3 regions of the Pseudarthrobacter sp. J1738 genome follow, and region 1 is predicted to be linked to each of the others. Evidence: riboswitches for the same ligand, from Rfam matches in the RefSeq annotation. Region 1 holds a riboswitch; each other region holds the start of a gene.
What was found. A riboswitch is a leader RNA that binds a small molecule or an ion and turns the genes downstream of it on or off. The one in region 1 is predicted to bind S-adenosylmethionine.
Positions count from the first base shown of each region.

Region 2: linked by a shared signal. The riboswitch ahead of ACQR35_RS05885 (aminotransferase class V-fold PLP-dependent enzyme) and the one ahead of ACQR35_RS06260 (hypothetical protein) in region 1 are both predicted to bind S-adenosylmethionine.
Region 3: linked by a shared signal. The riboswitch ahead of ACQR35_RS07890 (bifunctional o-acetylhomoserine/o-acetylserine sulfhydrylase) and the one ahead of ACQR35_RS06260 (hypothetical protein) in region 1 are both predicted to bind S-adenosylmethionine.

Region 1 covers NZ_JBNPEO010000003.1:75,360-79,879, reverse strand. Annotated here, with positions in the region: gene ACQR35_RS06265 (sodium:solute symporter) at 1-1,491, shown strand, start outside; SAM riboswitch class IV at 1,584-1,693, shown strand; gene ACQR35_RS06260 (hypothetical protein) at 1,706-2,080, shown strand; gene ACQR35_RS06255 (VIT1/CCC1 transporter family protein) at 2,193-3,323, shown strand; gene ACQR35_RS06250 (LOG family protein) at 3,352-4,482, opposite strand; gene ACQR35_RS06245 (gamma-glutamyl-gamma-aminobutyrate hydrolase family protein) at 4,520-4,520, shown strand, end outside.
Region 2 covers NZ_JBNPEO010000002.1:485,528-490,047, reverse strand. Annotated here, with positions in the region: gene ACQR35_RS05895 (Nramp family divalent metal transporter) at 1-700, opposite strand, end outside; gene ACQR35_RS05890 (class I SAM-dependent methyltransferase) at 831-1,586, opposite strand; gene ACQR35_RS05885 (aminotransferase class V-fold PLP-dependent enzyme) at 1,636-3,036, opposite strand; SAM riboswitch class IV at 3,068-3,182, opposite strand; gene hisN (histidinol-phosphatase) at 3,297-4,115, opposite strand; gene rsgA (ribosome small subunit-dependent GTPase A) at 4,181-4,520, opposite strand, start outside.
Region 3 covers NZ_JBNPEO010000004.1:26,042-30,561, reverse strand. Annotated here, with positions in the region: gene metX (homoserine O-acetyltransferase MetX) at 1-867, opposite strand, end outside; gene ACQR35_RS07890 (bifunctional o-acetylhomoserine/o-acetylserine sulfhydrylase) at 890-2,206, opposite strand; SAM riboswitch class IV at 2,258-2,374, opposite strand; gene ACQR35_RS07885 (VOC family protein) at 2,527-3,165, shown strand; gene ACQR35_RS07880 (CPBP family intramembrane glutamic endopeptidase) at 3,218-3,976, opposite strand; gene ACQR35_RS07875 (histidine phosphatase family protein) at 4,071-4,520, shown strand, end outside.

The DNA of each region.
Region 1 (4,520 bases):
GTGGTGGCATATTTGCTCGCCATGCTGGCGTTCGGCTGGTGGGGCAAGTCCCGCACCAAAAACAACAGCGACTTCCTCGTAGCGGGCCGCCGCCTTGGTCCCCTGCTCTACACAGGCACCATGGCCGCCGTCGTACTGGGAGGCGCATCCACCGTAGGTGGCGTTGGCCTCGGCTACAAGTTTGGTATTTCCGGTATGTGGCTGGTGGTCGCCATTGGCGCCGGTGTTTTGCTGCTGAGCTTGCTCTTCGCTCCCACCATTCAGCGCCTCAAAATTTACACTGTTTCCCAAATGCTCAGCCTGCGTTACGGCCAGCGCGCCACGCAGACCTCTGGCATTGTGATGCTTGCCTACACCCTGATGCTCTGCGCAACTTCTACGGGCGCCTACGCCACCATTTTTGTGGTTCTCTTCGGCTGGGAACGTTGGCTGGCCATCGCCGTGGGCGGTGCCATTGTGCTGGTGTACTCGACTATCGGCGGTATGTGGTCCATTACCCTCGCTGACCAGGTTCAGTTCATCATCAAAACTGTGGGCATCTTCTTCCTGATGCTCCCGTTCACACTCAACGCGGCCGGCGGCCTAGACGGCATCCGCGAACGCGTTGACGCGAGCTTCTTCCAGATGGACGGCATCGGGGTCCAGACCATCATCACGTACTTTGTGGTCTACACCTTGGGCTTGTTGATCGGTCAGGACATTTGGCAGCGTGTGTTCACCGCCAAAACCCCTGCGGTTGCCCGTTGGGGCGGCGCCACTGCCGGTATCTACTGCATTCTCTACGGTGTGGCCGGCGCTTTGATCGGCTTGGCCGCCAAGGTAGCACTGCCCAATATTGACGTCAAGGCACTCGGCAAGGACGTTGTTTACGCCGAGGTTGCCACCAACATTTTGCCAATCGGGATCGGTGGTCTGGTCATGGCTGCCGCTGTTGCCGCCATGATGTCCACTGCGTCCGGTGCGCTCATTGCCGCAGCAACCGTGGCACGCGCCGATGTTGTTCCTTTTGTTGCCAGCTGGTTTGGGAAAACCGTCAACACCAATGACACCGAAAACCCGGAGCACGACGTCAAAGCCAACCGTTATTGGGTCCTTGCTTTGGGCATCATTGCCGTGCTGATTTCCATGGCCGCGCAGGATGTTGTGGTGGCTTTGACCATCGCTTACGACATCCTGGTGGGTGGCCTACTGGTGGCAATCCTGGGTGGTCTGGTGTGGAAGCGCGGTACCGGAATCGCCGCTGCATGGTCAATGGCTGTTGGCTCCGTCCTCACTCTGGCACTGCTGATTGCCTACTCCGCTGGCATCATCCCCAGCGAGGATGGCGTGTACGCCAACGATCCCATCTACTGGGGCCTTGGCGCGTCGCTGGTGGTTTATGTGGTTCTCTCACTCTTGACTAAGCCCACTGACGCAGCTGTTCGCGCCGCATGGGACAAGCGTGTATCAGGCGCAGTTGTGAAAGAAGAGATGCCGGTAGCAGTTCCTTAGACGCACCGAGCACGTAACAAAAGCACCTCCTGCGGCGGTGCCGGATTCACAAATTCTGGCACCGCCGCAGTGCGTTGTAAGCTGGTGCGCAGCTTCAAGACTTGTGGTGCCAAGCTCCGACTTACCACAGACCAACCCCATGTTCGCGGGTGGTTCGGATGAGGAAGCGGCCGCGGCCAGAAGGCCGGGGCAAGAGCAACGGAAGGATCCGGCCGTGTCAGCCGCCCCCACAGACCGCTATTCAGCCCCGCAGCAACCAGTTCAGTTTCAAGAACCAATTCAGTTTCAAGAACCAGTTCAGTTTCAGCAATCGCTTAAGTACGACGACGCCGCGGACACCGCGTCCCAGCCCACCACGGTGCCGGTCCTGCCAGCCGTGGATCTAAATTTGGGCACCGTCACCATCTGGCGCTCAAGTGGGTCTCAACGGTATTGGTGTGCCGAGCCGAAGGAGTTGGCCCGAGCACTGAACAATGCTGTGGCTCAACCGGGCTGGGATGAAGTGAACGCTGTGCTGACTGTCCGTGTAGCCGCCATAGGGCACCGCCGTGGGAAACCTCTGAGCTTCACTCTGAAAGCCACAAATTAAGGTCTACCGAAACTTTTTCGCAAGGAATACCGGCCCAAAATCCGAGCCAATAAACGGTACAGTGATGGCTGCGCAACGGGGCGCCACCTTTCATTGAACCCAGGAGCCCGAGTTGAATTCAACGCCGGAAGAGCAGTCCGGAACCCACCAGCAAGCAGTTACTGAAGCTACTTCTGCAGACATCAAACGCTGGCGGCAGTACCTCGCCGACGAGTGCGCCGAAGCGGCCGTATACCGCGATTTGGCCCAGCGCCGCGAAGGCGAAGAGCGCTCAATCTTGCTCGCTTTGGCCGAAGCTGAGGGCCGGCATGAGGCTCACTGGGAGCAGCTCTTGGGCGAGCATGCTGAGCAGAAGCGTGCCGCCTCGCTCAACAGCCAGCTCCTTGGATTCTTGGCCCGGAACTTTGGATCCGTGTTCGTTTTGGCTTTGGCCCAGCGCGCCGAGGGCCGCTCCCCCTACGCCACAGACCCGGCTGCTACCCCGGCCATGGCCGCCGACGAAGCCATTCACGAGGAGGTAGTTCGTGGTTTGGCAACCCGCGGCCGTAACCGCCTCTCCGGCACGTTCCGCGCGGCTGTATTTGGCGCCAATGACGGCCTGGTCAGCAATTTGTCCTTGGTGATGGGTATGGCCGCGACGGGTGTGAGCAGCCAAGTTGTCCTCTTTAGTGGTGTTGCCGGCCTGCTGGCAGGCGCTTTGTCCATGGGTGCTGGCGAATTTGTTTCAGTCCGTTCTCAGCGCGAATTGCTCGAAGCATCACGCCCTACCCAGATCACCCTCCATGCAGCACCCCAGCTGGATGTGGATCAGAACGAACTAGTGTTGGTTTACCGGGCCCGCGGAATGAGCCAAGAAGCGGCCGAGCACCGGGCCGCCGAGCGCTTGGGCATTTTGAGCTGCGACTGCGATCCCAGCTTGTCCTTGCAGCCGGAATTGCCTGAGCCTGAGGACGAACACGAGGCCGTGGGTACCGCATGGGGCGCTGCCACCTCAAGCTTCTGCTTCTTCGCTTCCGGTGCCATCATCCCGATTTTGCCGTTCATCTTTGGGATGGCCGGAATGCCGGCGCTGATCGTCGCCGCCGTTCTGGTGGGCTTGGCACTGTTGGTGACTGGCGCCGTCGTTGGTTTGCTCTCCGGTACCTCCCCACTCAGCCGGGCACTGCGCCAACTGGCGATTGGCCTCGGTGCTGCCGGGGCCACGTACGGTTTAGGTCTACTGTTTGGTGCCACGATCGGCTAGGAGACTTTCACTCTCCCTTTCCGTTGGGTTATTTGGAGCGTAAAAGTTCGACGGCGTCTGCCACAGTATCCACCAAGTGGACGTGCCGCTCCATCGGCTTTCCCGCAGCCAGAGAACTCAGCAGCTGCCACACCGGGACCTTGTTTTGCCAATACGTCCGGCCCACTAAAACCATGGGCCTGACGGTCTCTGGGGTGCCGTAATAGTTCTCGCAAGCATCCTGGAAAACCTCTTGAACCGTGCCGGCAGCACCAGGCAGAAACACAATGCCCCCGGTGCACAACTCGAGGAGGATTGCTTCGCGGATCGAGTTGGCGAAGTACTTGGCAATCCCGCTTGCGAACAGATTCGGCGGCTCATGACCGTAGAACCAGGTGGGAATTCCGAGGCTTGCTACGGGGCTTGGCACTGAGTTCACCACGTTTTGTGCAGCTCGCGCCCAGGCAGAAATTGAAGGACGAAAGCTCGGGACCTGCGCCAAGGACTTCAAAGCCGCCTGAAGGTCAGCGTCTGGCCCCGCACTCATCAACGCTCCGAGGTTCGCCGCTTCCATGGCGCCCGGCCCACCACCGGTAGCCACCAAAAAGCCCTCTTGAGCCAGTGACCGGCCCAATTCCGCAGCTTGTGCGTAGTCATCGCTCCCGCGTTGCGCGCTATGACCGCCCATCACACCGACCACCCCACGGCGAGTCTTGGTTTCAACGAATTCCTCGAGCGCATCACCAATGGCGTGATCGTGCAAGGCTGCTGCCAAGGTGGCATCCAAACTCCGCCTCTGCCCCACTCGCAGACTCCACTGGTACACCCGGGCGTCCAGGGTTTCCTCGTAAGGGTGTTCACTGACTCCGTTGTACAACTCCCCCGCTGTGTAGAGCGTGCCGCGGTATGGGTCAAAGTCGATCCCGCCGAGTTTGGGAAACAGCAGTGCTCCCCGTGAACGCAATGACTCATCCATCCCCGTGGCAAAACTGCAGCCTAAGAAAATGGCCCCCTGCGGGTTCAACCGTTTCAGCTCAGCCGATCGTTCTTGCAGGTCTAGGGACTGCACGTGCCAACCATGCATGGACCTAGCCCCAGCCGCCACTAGCTGGTCAAAGTGGGCCAGGGATTCCACTTCGAGCGAGCGCGGGCTAGGTTTCAACGATGAATGACGCGACATAATCCCACCCTATCCAGCGCAAGATGCACAATGGAGCA
Region 2 (4,520 bases), on a different contig from region 1:
GGACGTGAGGGCTGGGGCGGTGCCGGTCTCGGGACAGCGCCGAATGTACGTAGATCGCATGTGGCATCACCGTTGCGCCCAACATGCTCGCGGCTAGCAGTACAGTGTCCGGGCCCGCGAAGCGCGGGATTAACCCGGCAACTACGCCACCGGCGTCGGGCGGGCTGAAGACTAACCCGGTCAAAAAACCTACTGTCACGATCGCCAGGAGGAAAACAATGATTAGTTCAAAGGAGCGCTGGCGGTTATTTCCCTGGGCGAGGAGCAGGATCATGGAGATGACCCCAACAATGCAGGCACCCAGCGGCAGTGGAATGCCGAACAATAGCCATAGGGCTAGCGCCCCACCAACAACTTCGGCGATATCGGTAGCGGCGGCAACGAGTTCCGCTTGGAGCCAGTAGGCGCGCCGAGCCGTTTGCGGAAGGCGTTCGCCGAGCAGTTCGGGTAGCGACTTCCCGGTCACAATTCCAAGTTTCGCTGATTGGTATTGGATCAGCATCGCCATCACATTTGCCGCGACGAGGACCCACACCAGTAGGTAGCCGTACTTTGCGCCAGCAGTGAGGTTAGCCGCCACATTCCCAGGATCTACATACGCGATGGCCGCAACGAATGCCGGGCCCAAAAGGCCCAGGAGGGCACGGCGAGAAACGCGATGCGTCTGTACCGAGATAGTGGTGGGGGATGGCTGACTCATGGTGAATGTTCCTTGTAGTCGCCATCGTCATCGAGGGCGAGCGCACACTAGTTCGATGTTCCTTAATAAAATATTTAGGTACACCGAAACTTTAGCTGGGCAGAGATAAGAAGGCAATGCCCAGTGCCGCTCAGAGCTTGAGTGTTCGCCAAGCGTGGCAGCGGTACGGCAAGTGCACTGAATCTGTGGGCGAGTACCCCAAGTGCTCATATAGATACCAGTGAAGGTTGTGCAGCATTCGCTCACGAGACTTGTCATTGGCAGAGAGATAAAAACTGCGCGATTTCGCCAGCTCGATGATGCCCACGGGCGTCAGCGGATCCGCCCAATGAATGGTGAGAGATTCGAGGGCCGCGAATTCAGATCCGACGGCGGGCCGAAAGTCGGGTTTTAGAACATCACCAGCATGCATAATCCGTGAGAGGCGATGAACCCAGGGGATGGTGGTGTCCAGTTGATTCCACACCAGCCCTAACACCCCACCCGGAGTCAGAATCCGGGCAACCTCTTCGCTCGCAAGGTGCGGGTCAACCCAGTGCCACGCTTGGGCAACAGTGACTACTTGGAATGTCTGGGCGGACAGGCCAGTGGATTCTGCAGTGCCCAGATGGGACGACACCGTGGGCAGGGCCAGCCTCAACTGCACCAGCATGTCATCGGAAGGATCCACGGCGCTGACTTCGAGTCCAAGCTCCACTAAGCGGGCAGTGAATTTACCCGTCCCGGCGCCCAAGTCTGCAGCCCGCCGTGCGCCCTCAGGCACAAGCCACTGAGCAATCTCAAGCGGGTACCCAGGGCGCACCTCGTTGTAGTGTTCGGCACCATCTTCGAAGGCCTTGCCGAGCTCACGGCGACGTTCGTGGTGGATTTTGGGACCGCCAATCACGCGTGGCTATCCTTCCAAGAAGTGGGGCGAGTTTTATACCGCTTCCACTTTAGACCGAGCAGGGTGCTGCACCGGCTGTTCCCGGAGTATTCGGCGCCCAATCGGGGTAGTTGCGGGAATCGTTGGCAGGAACCCAACGACCAGCGTCGATCACGTAGTCCCACCCCAAGCCGCTACTGCGAAGTTCGGTCACAGCCTTGATAAGCCGTTCTGCGTCCTCAAGGCGGGATCCAACGCCGAAGCTGGCCCGCAATGATCCAGCTGGCAGCCCAAGCCGCTTCAACAAGGGGTGAGCGCAGAACTTACCGTCACGAATCCCAATTCCGTGCTCTGCAGATAAGTAAGCGGCCACCAGTCCGGCGTCGTAACCTTCTACCGAAAAGTTCACTACACCAATGGTGTCCAGATGATCCTGAGGGAAGATCTTGTGAACCTTCACCCCGCTAATGGAGCTCAAGCCCTCAACAAGGTGGTCACGGATGGCCGCTTCGTGACCGATCCACTGTGATTCGTCGAGACTGGCCAAAATTTGGGTGGCCCGGGCCAAGGTTGCTGCACCCAAAACGTTGGGCGAGCCAGCTTCATGGCGAGCCGGACCGGTAGTCCACGTCACCGAATCCAGCCGAGCTTCCTTGACGGCACCGCCACCGGCAAGAAGCGGGGTGCCTTCATCGAGCCAGTCGCTGCGTCCCACCAGCACTCCTGCGCCGAACGGTGCATACAGTTTGTGGCCGGAGAACGCGAGATAGTCAACGTCCAGTTCCGAAATATTGATTCGGCGGTGCGGAGCTAATTGAGCAGCATCCACAACAATCCGTGCACCATGCTGGTGAGCGAGTGTGGCTAGTCGCTGTAGCGGCAGAACTTCGCCGGTGACATTTGAAGCGCCCGTGACTGCCAGCAAGGAAATCCCGCCGTTAGCGAGTTCAGCATCCAGGGCCCGGACAGTCGCCTCAATCGTTGACTCCGCCACTACGCTGCGGTGTGGCAACCGTTGCCAAGGGAGCAGATTGGCGTGGTGCTCAATATCCAAGTAGAGAACTTCGCCGAGTGGACTGCCATGAACGCTTGGTAGGGAGCCGGCTAAGACGTTGAGTGAATCGGTGGTGTTCCGGGTGAAAATCACCGTGTCATCAGGACGGCCGCCCACAAAGTCACGCACAATGTTCCGAGCATTTTCGTACACCGAGGTGCTGATCTGCGAGGCATAGCCAGCGCCTCGGTGGACGCTGGCGTAATAGGGGAGGATCTCATTCAAGTAGGCGGAAACCACGCTCAGCGCCGGAGCGGAAGCTCCGTAGTCCAAGTTGGCGTAGCGGACACCACCACCTTGGATCAGTGGGGCAACAATTTCGGCACCGGTGACTGCAGCAAGCGGGCGAACTGCAGAAACAGCCTGCTGAGCAGAGTATTCGGCAGTGAAGGCGGGGGACAGGCGAGCAAGAGACATGTGTGACCTCATCGGAGAGGAACCCCTGAGGGGTTCGCGCTTGCCAGCAACGGTTCATTGCCAGCCAGGTCGTCACCCGGGGCACCCCACCGCGATAGGAGGGTTGCCGACCAGCAAACCGGGGTTTAGCGCTGGCACTCGTGACCTGCCAAAAACACTAAGGTACCCATCCCGGCGAGCTCAAGCCACCGGGAAATGTTACGTGTTGTGTGAAGCGTATTTTCACGCCCGCTTTGCCTGAGCCGCAGTTCTTCGAGGTGCTAGTTACTCAAGAGGTCGTCCAACTCGGGATTCAAACGGTGCAGAACCTCGGAGTGAAGAATCGAGTTGGTCGCCAAGGCGTTGCCGCCAAAGGGGCCATCAGCGCCATCGAGCGAGGTAAAACGCCCACCGGCCTCAGTAACAATCGGAACCAAAGCGGCCATGTCATAGAGGTTCAATTCCGGCTCGCAGGCAATGTCCACTGCACCTTCGGCGACCATGCAATAGGACCAAAAATCTCCGTAGGCCCGGGTGCGCCATACGTCTTCAGTCAACGCTAGGAACTCGTCGAGATTTCCGCGTTCCTTCCACCCACTCAGGCTCGAGTAAGACATCGAAGCGTCGGAGAGCTCTGTGACATTAGAAACCCGCAAACGAGTTGCGGAAGCCAAGGAACGGCCCATATAGGCGCCCATTCCCTGAGCTGCCCACCAGCGTTTGCCCAGTGCCGGCGCGCTCACCACCCCAACAACCGGCTCACCCTCGTCAACAAGGGCAATCAGTGTTGCCCACACGGGAACACCGCGAATGAAGTTCTTAGTACCGTCGATCGGGTCAATAATCCAGCGTCGTGCCCCATGACCTGAGCTGCCAAACTCTTCACCCAGCACAGCGTCGCGCGGGCGGGAACGGGAGAGTTGGCCGCGAATGGATTCTTCGGCAGCCTTGTCAGCGTCCGTCACGGGCGTCATGTCCGGCTTGGTCTCAACATTGAGGTCCTGCGCTTTGAAGCGGGCCATGGTCTGGGCGTCTACAGAGTCAGCAAGAACGTGGGCCAGGCGTAGGTCATCGTTGTAGCTTTGTGGCGCAAGAGTCATGTTTCCACGCTACCGGTAAATCCGCCCGAGGGTTGGGAGGTGGGAGCTCTGGAGCGAAGTAACGCCTAGTTGACGGTGCCCAATTCCTTGCCCTCGCGGGCTTCTTGGCGGGGGTCTGTACCCAATAGCCGGCGGAAGGACAGTAGGCGCTCAGCACCGGCCGCTCCGGCATGTCCCTCAGCAACCCACGGGTCAAGACCACAATTTACAGCCGAGGTGTTGTGTTTACAGCCACGTTCGCAAGAATCGGTACCCGGCTCGAGGTCAGGGAAAGCGCGGATGATCCGGTCAGGGTCAACCAAAGCCAAACCAAAGGAGCGGATGCCGGGGGTGTCGATAATCCAACTTCCCGCTGGCGAATCAGTAAGCCTGAGTGCCAGGGCCGAACTGGAAGTATGGCGGCCG
Region 3 (4,520 bases), on a different contig from region 1:
AATATAGCTATTGGCATCAAAGCGCTGCACCAGCTTGTTGCCTTGGTGGTCAAGGTAGCTTTCCACCTGGTAGCGTCCTCGATCAGCTACGCAAGCGGCGCGCAAGGGCTCCTCATTCACTTGCGGCTTGCGGCCAAAACGGAACTCGAGTTCGGATTCCGAACGGTAGGTGATGTGCGCAATTCGGCGGGCCAAAGCGAGCCCAGCTTCAGGCGCGGGTCCCGCATAGTAATTGCCGTCGTCGAACGCTGGATCCTGACGAATTGCCAAGGTTTGCGCCTGCGCAAAGGCGATCTGCTCCGCGGTGCTTGCAGCGCCGCAGGCAATAACCACACAACGCTCCACGCGCTCCGGGAAACTTGTTGCCCACTCCAGCGCCCGTGCCCCGCCCATAGACCCACCAGCGACTGTATGCCAGCGGCGAATCCCGAGGGCATCGGCTAACCGCGCTTCAACCACTGCTGCGTCTCGCAGCGTGACAAAGGGGAACCGAGAACCCCAAGGAGCACCATCATCGGCCACCGATGACGGCCCAGTGGTTCCGTAACAACCACCCAGGACGTTGATGGCCACCACAAAATACTTGTTAGTGTCCACCGGCGCCCCTGGACCAACCAGGTCATCCCACCAACCTGATTCGTTGCTCTCACCACGGGCAACATGAGTGCTCCCGGTCAGTGCGTGCTCGATCAGAACAGCATTGGAGGCGTCAGCGTTGAGCGCGCCCCATGTTTCGTAAGCCAGTGTGACCTCAGGAAGGTAACCTCCAGCTTCGAGTTCAATCGCACCAACACTGTGCCGAGCCACAAAGCCGTCGCGGGGAGGCAAGGGAGCCGTACGTTCGGGAGCCGGAGCAATAAGAGTCATTGAAGGCAACCTCCGTTCTTGGCTAGTTGCCTTTGGCAGCGCGGAAGCCGGCGTCGAGGTCGGCAAGAATGTCATCGATGTGCTCGATTCCCACGGAGAGTCGGACCAGACCGGGTGTTACACCGGCAACCGCTTGCTGTTCCGGTGTGAGCTGGCTGTGAGTGGTGGAGGCGGGATGAATCACCAAGGAGCGGACGTCGCCGATGTTGGCAACATGCGAGTGCAGTTCTAAAGCGTCCACAAATCGCTTTCCAGCCTCAACACCACCGGGCAATTCGAACGAGACCACTGCACCTGTTCCACGAGGGCCGTATTTGCGACCGCGGGCAAACCACGGGCTGGACTCGAGACCGGCGTAAGCCACAGAGACTACATCGTCGCGAGCCTCAAGCCATTGGGCCGTTTTGACCGCGTTCTCCACGTGGCGTTCCACGCGCAAGCTCAGCGTTTCAAGTCCCTGAGCAATGAGGAATGCGTTGAATGGTGACACTGCTGCGCCGAGGTCCCGCAAGAGTTGAACTCGAGCTTTAAGGATGAAGGATAGGTTGGCCCCGAGGGCGCCATCCTTGCCAAGATCCCGTGCATAAACCAGCCCGTTGTAGCTGGGGTCTGGGGTGTTGAAATTAGGGAAACGGTCCGGATAAGCAGCGAAATCAAACTTTCCCGAATCCACAATCACACCAGCAATTGCGCTGCCGTGGCCACCCAAATATTTGGTTGCCGAATGAACGACGACGTCTGCTCCCCATTCGATGGGACGAATCAGGTAGGGGGTGGCCAGAGTGTTGTCCACAATCAGCGGAACGCCGATCTCATGTGCCAAAGCGGAGATACCTTCAAGGTCCAGTACATCTTGGCGCGGGTTAGAAACTACCTCACCGAAGAATAATTTGGTGTTCGGTTTGACAGCCGCACGCCACTGGTCAAGATTGTCCGGGTCCTTCACAAAGGTGGCCTCCACACCGAACTTTTTGAGTGTGTGCGCCAGCAAATTGTACGTTCCGCCGTAGAGGCTGGGGCTCGCCACAATGTGATCGCCAGCCTCGGCAACGTTGAGGATTGCCAAAGTTGCAGCAGCCTGGCCCGAGCTCAGAAGGAGCGCCCCAATGCCGCCTTCCAAGCTAGCGATTCGCTGCTCAACCGCATCCTGCGTGGGGTTACCAATGCGGGTGTAGATGGGGGCTAGCTCGCTCAACGAGAAACGATTGGCTGCACTCTCGGCACTAGGAAAAACAAAAGAAGTTGTCTGATAAATCGGCAGTGCCCGGGCGCCGGTAGCGACATCTGGTTCCTGACCAACATGGATCTGACGGGTTTCAAAGGACCATGAATTCGACATGTTCGTTCCTCAGGTTAAGGACCGAGACCTCTAGCCGAGACTGAGGCGAACGGACCGCGCTTGCTCCGCGACCCGTTGCCGCGAAACCTGGTCTTCACCCGGGGCACCCCACCGCTAGAAGAGGGTTGCCGGCCAGCAAACCGGGGTTTAGCGCTGGCACTCATGACCTTTTTATAGAGTAGGCCCCGCGAGCTGCAGTCTCCAGTGCGTGTGACAAATATGACGAAGATGACTGCGACCACACAGAATGTAGGGACATCCCATAACGCTTAGGTGAGCCTTAGCTGAGACCTCCATCACAAAGTGCCAAGATGAATGGCATGCGCATGGATCACGTCTCTTACGCTTGTGAAACCGACGGCCTCACGGCCACTACCGAACGAATCTCCGCCGCCTTAGGTGTAGATGCAGTCCGTGGCGGAGTGCATCCCCGCTTCGGTACTCGTAACATGATCATTCCCCTCTCTGGGCACACCTATCTTGAAGTGGTGGAGGTCCTAGACCACCCCGCTTCGGACAAAGCCCCGTTTGGACAAGCTGTGCGCGCCCGTTCCGCTGCCGGCGGTGGCTGGATGGGATGGTGTGTGGAAGTCGAGGACCTCTCCCCCTTTGAACAGCGACTTGGCAGAGCAGCAGTCCCGGGCAACCGCAAATTCCCTGACGGCCGCGAATTGATGTGGCACCAGATTGGCATCCTCGGTCTGATTGCAGACCCGCAGGTCCCCTACATGCTCAAGTGGGAGGGTGACCCGCAACTGCACCCTTCCAACGTCTACAACAGCGAAATCGCGATGTCCAAACTGACTATCGCGGGCTCAGCTGAGCGCGTTACCGAATGGTTGGGTGAGCCAGTAGAACAGCCTCTAGAAGATGTAGCCGTTGAGTGGGTAGCACCGCACGGCACACCTGGCATTATGTCCGTCACCTTCAACACTCCCAACGGAGCTGTCACCATCTAGGCTTCACACTTCTGCAAGCATAAAATCGATCGGCCTGAGTTAGCGTTCCGCGTTAGCCTAGGCCGATTGCTTTGCCAAAGAGGCTGAAACCTACAAAGGCAGCAATATCCAGGAGCGCGTGCGCCACCAAGAGCGGAACCAATCTGCGCTGACGCGAGTACAACCACGCGAAGAGCAAACCCATCACCACGTTGCCAATAAACGGTCCGAACCCTTGATACAGGTGGTAGCTACCGCGCAACAGCGAGCTAACAATGATGGCTGCCGGAACCCGCCAGCCCAATTTCTCCCAGCGGGCCAACAAATAGCCCACTACAATAACTTCTTCGAGAATTGAGTGGCGCACCGCGGAGAGGATCAAAACCGGCACCGTCCACCAGTGAGCGTCCAAGGCGGAGGGGATAATCGCCGTCGTAATTCCAGCTGCTCGGCCAGCGGCGTACAGTGCCAGAGTTCCGGCACCCAACACCGCGGCCAAGACCAGACCAGTCAATACGTCTTTGACCAGCGAGCCCAGAGAACCTCGCTTTAGCCCAAGCCGAGCTAAGGCACCCGGCCCCTCCCCTGCTAAAAAGTAGATCACCAACAACACCGGCACCAGCGAGAAACCAATGTCCAAAAGTTGGTATAGAGCGTCAAAGAACTCGCGGTTATTCCTCGAGGCATTGAGTGTAGACGTCGACTGACTCAGCGGGCCTTGGCTCATCTTGTCAGCCAACTGCACTACCGAATAGACCGCTGATTGCCCCAACGAAAGCCCAAGCACAATCAGGATTTCAAGCCGCAGTCTTTTGCGCGCAGGGGTAAGCATTTCACTATCTTGCCGTGAATAACCCATGGTGATGCTCCAACTTTCCTGTGAACCAACTCTGAGTTGCCCGTCCACGTGGATATGCTTGGGGACTATGAGCGCTCCACAGCAAATCATTATGGTCCGTCACGGTCAATCGGCGGCCAATGTGGACACCACCATCTATAACAGGGTGCCGGATTACCGCATCCCACTGACCGAGCTAGGCGTACAACAAGCCAAAGAAGCCGGCGAGAAAATCCGGCGTCAATTAGATGGGCAGCCAGTCTGTGTTTACGTCTCGCCCTACTTGCGTGCCTACCAAACACTGGAAGCCCTCAACCTCGGTTCTTTGGCGGAGCGAGTGATTGAAGAGCCCAGGCTGCGCGAACAAGACTGGGCTAATTTCCAGATCGCCGGGGATATTGCAGACCAAAAAGAACTTCGCAACGCCTACGGACACTTCTTCTACCGCTTCCGCGAAGGAGAATCCGGCTCCGACGTGTACGACCGCATTTCCTCGTTTATGGAAACCCTGTACCGGCACTGGTCCAAAGAGAACTAC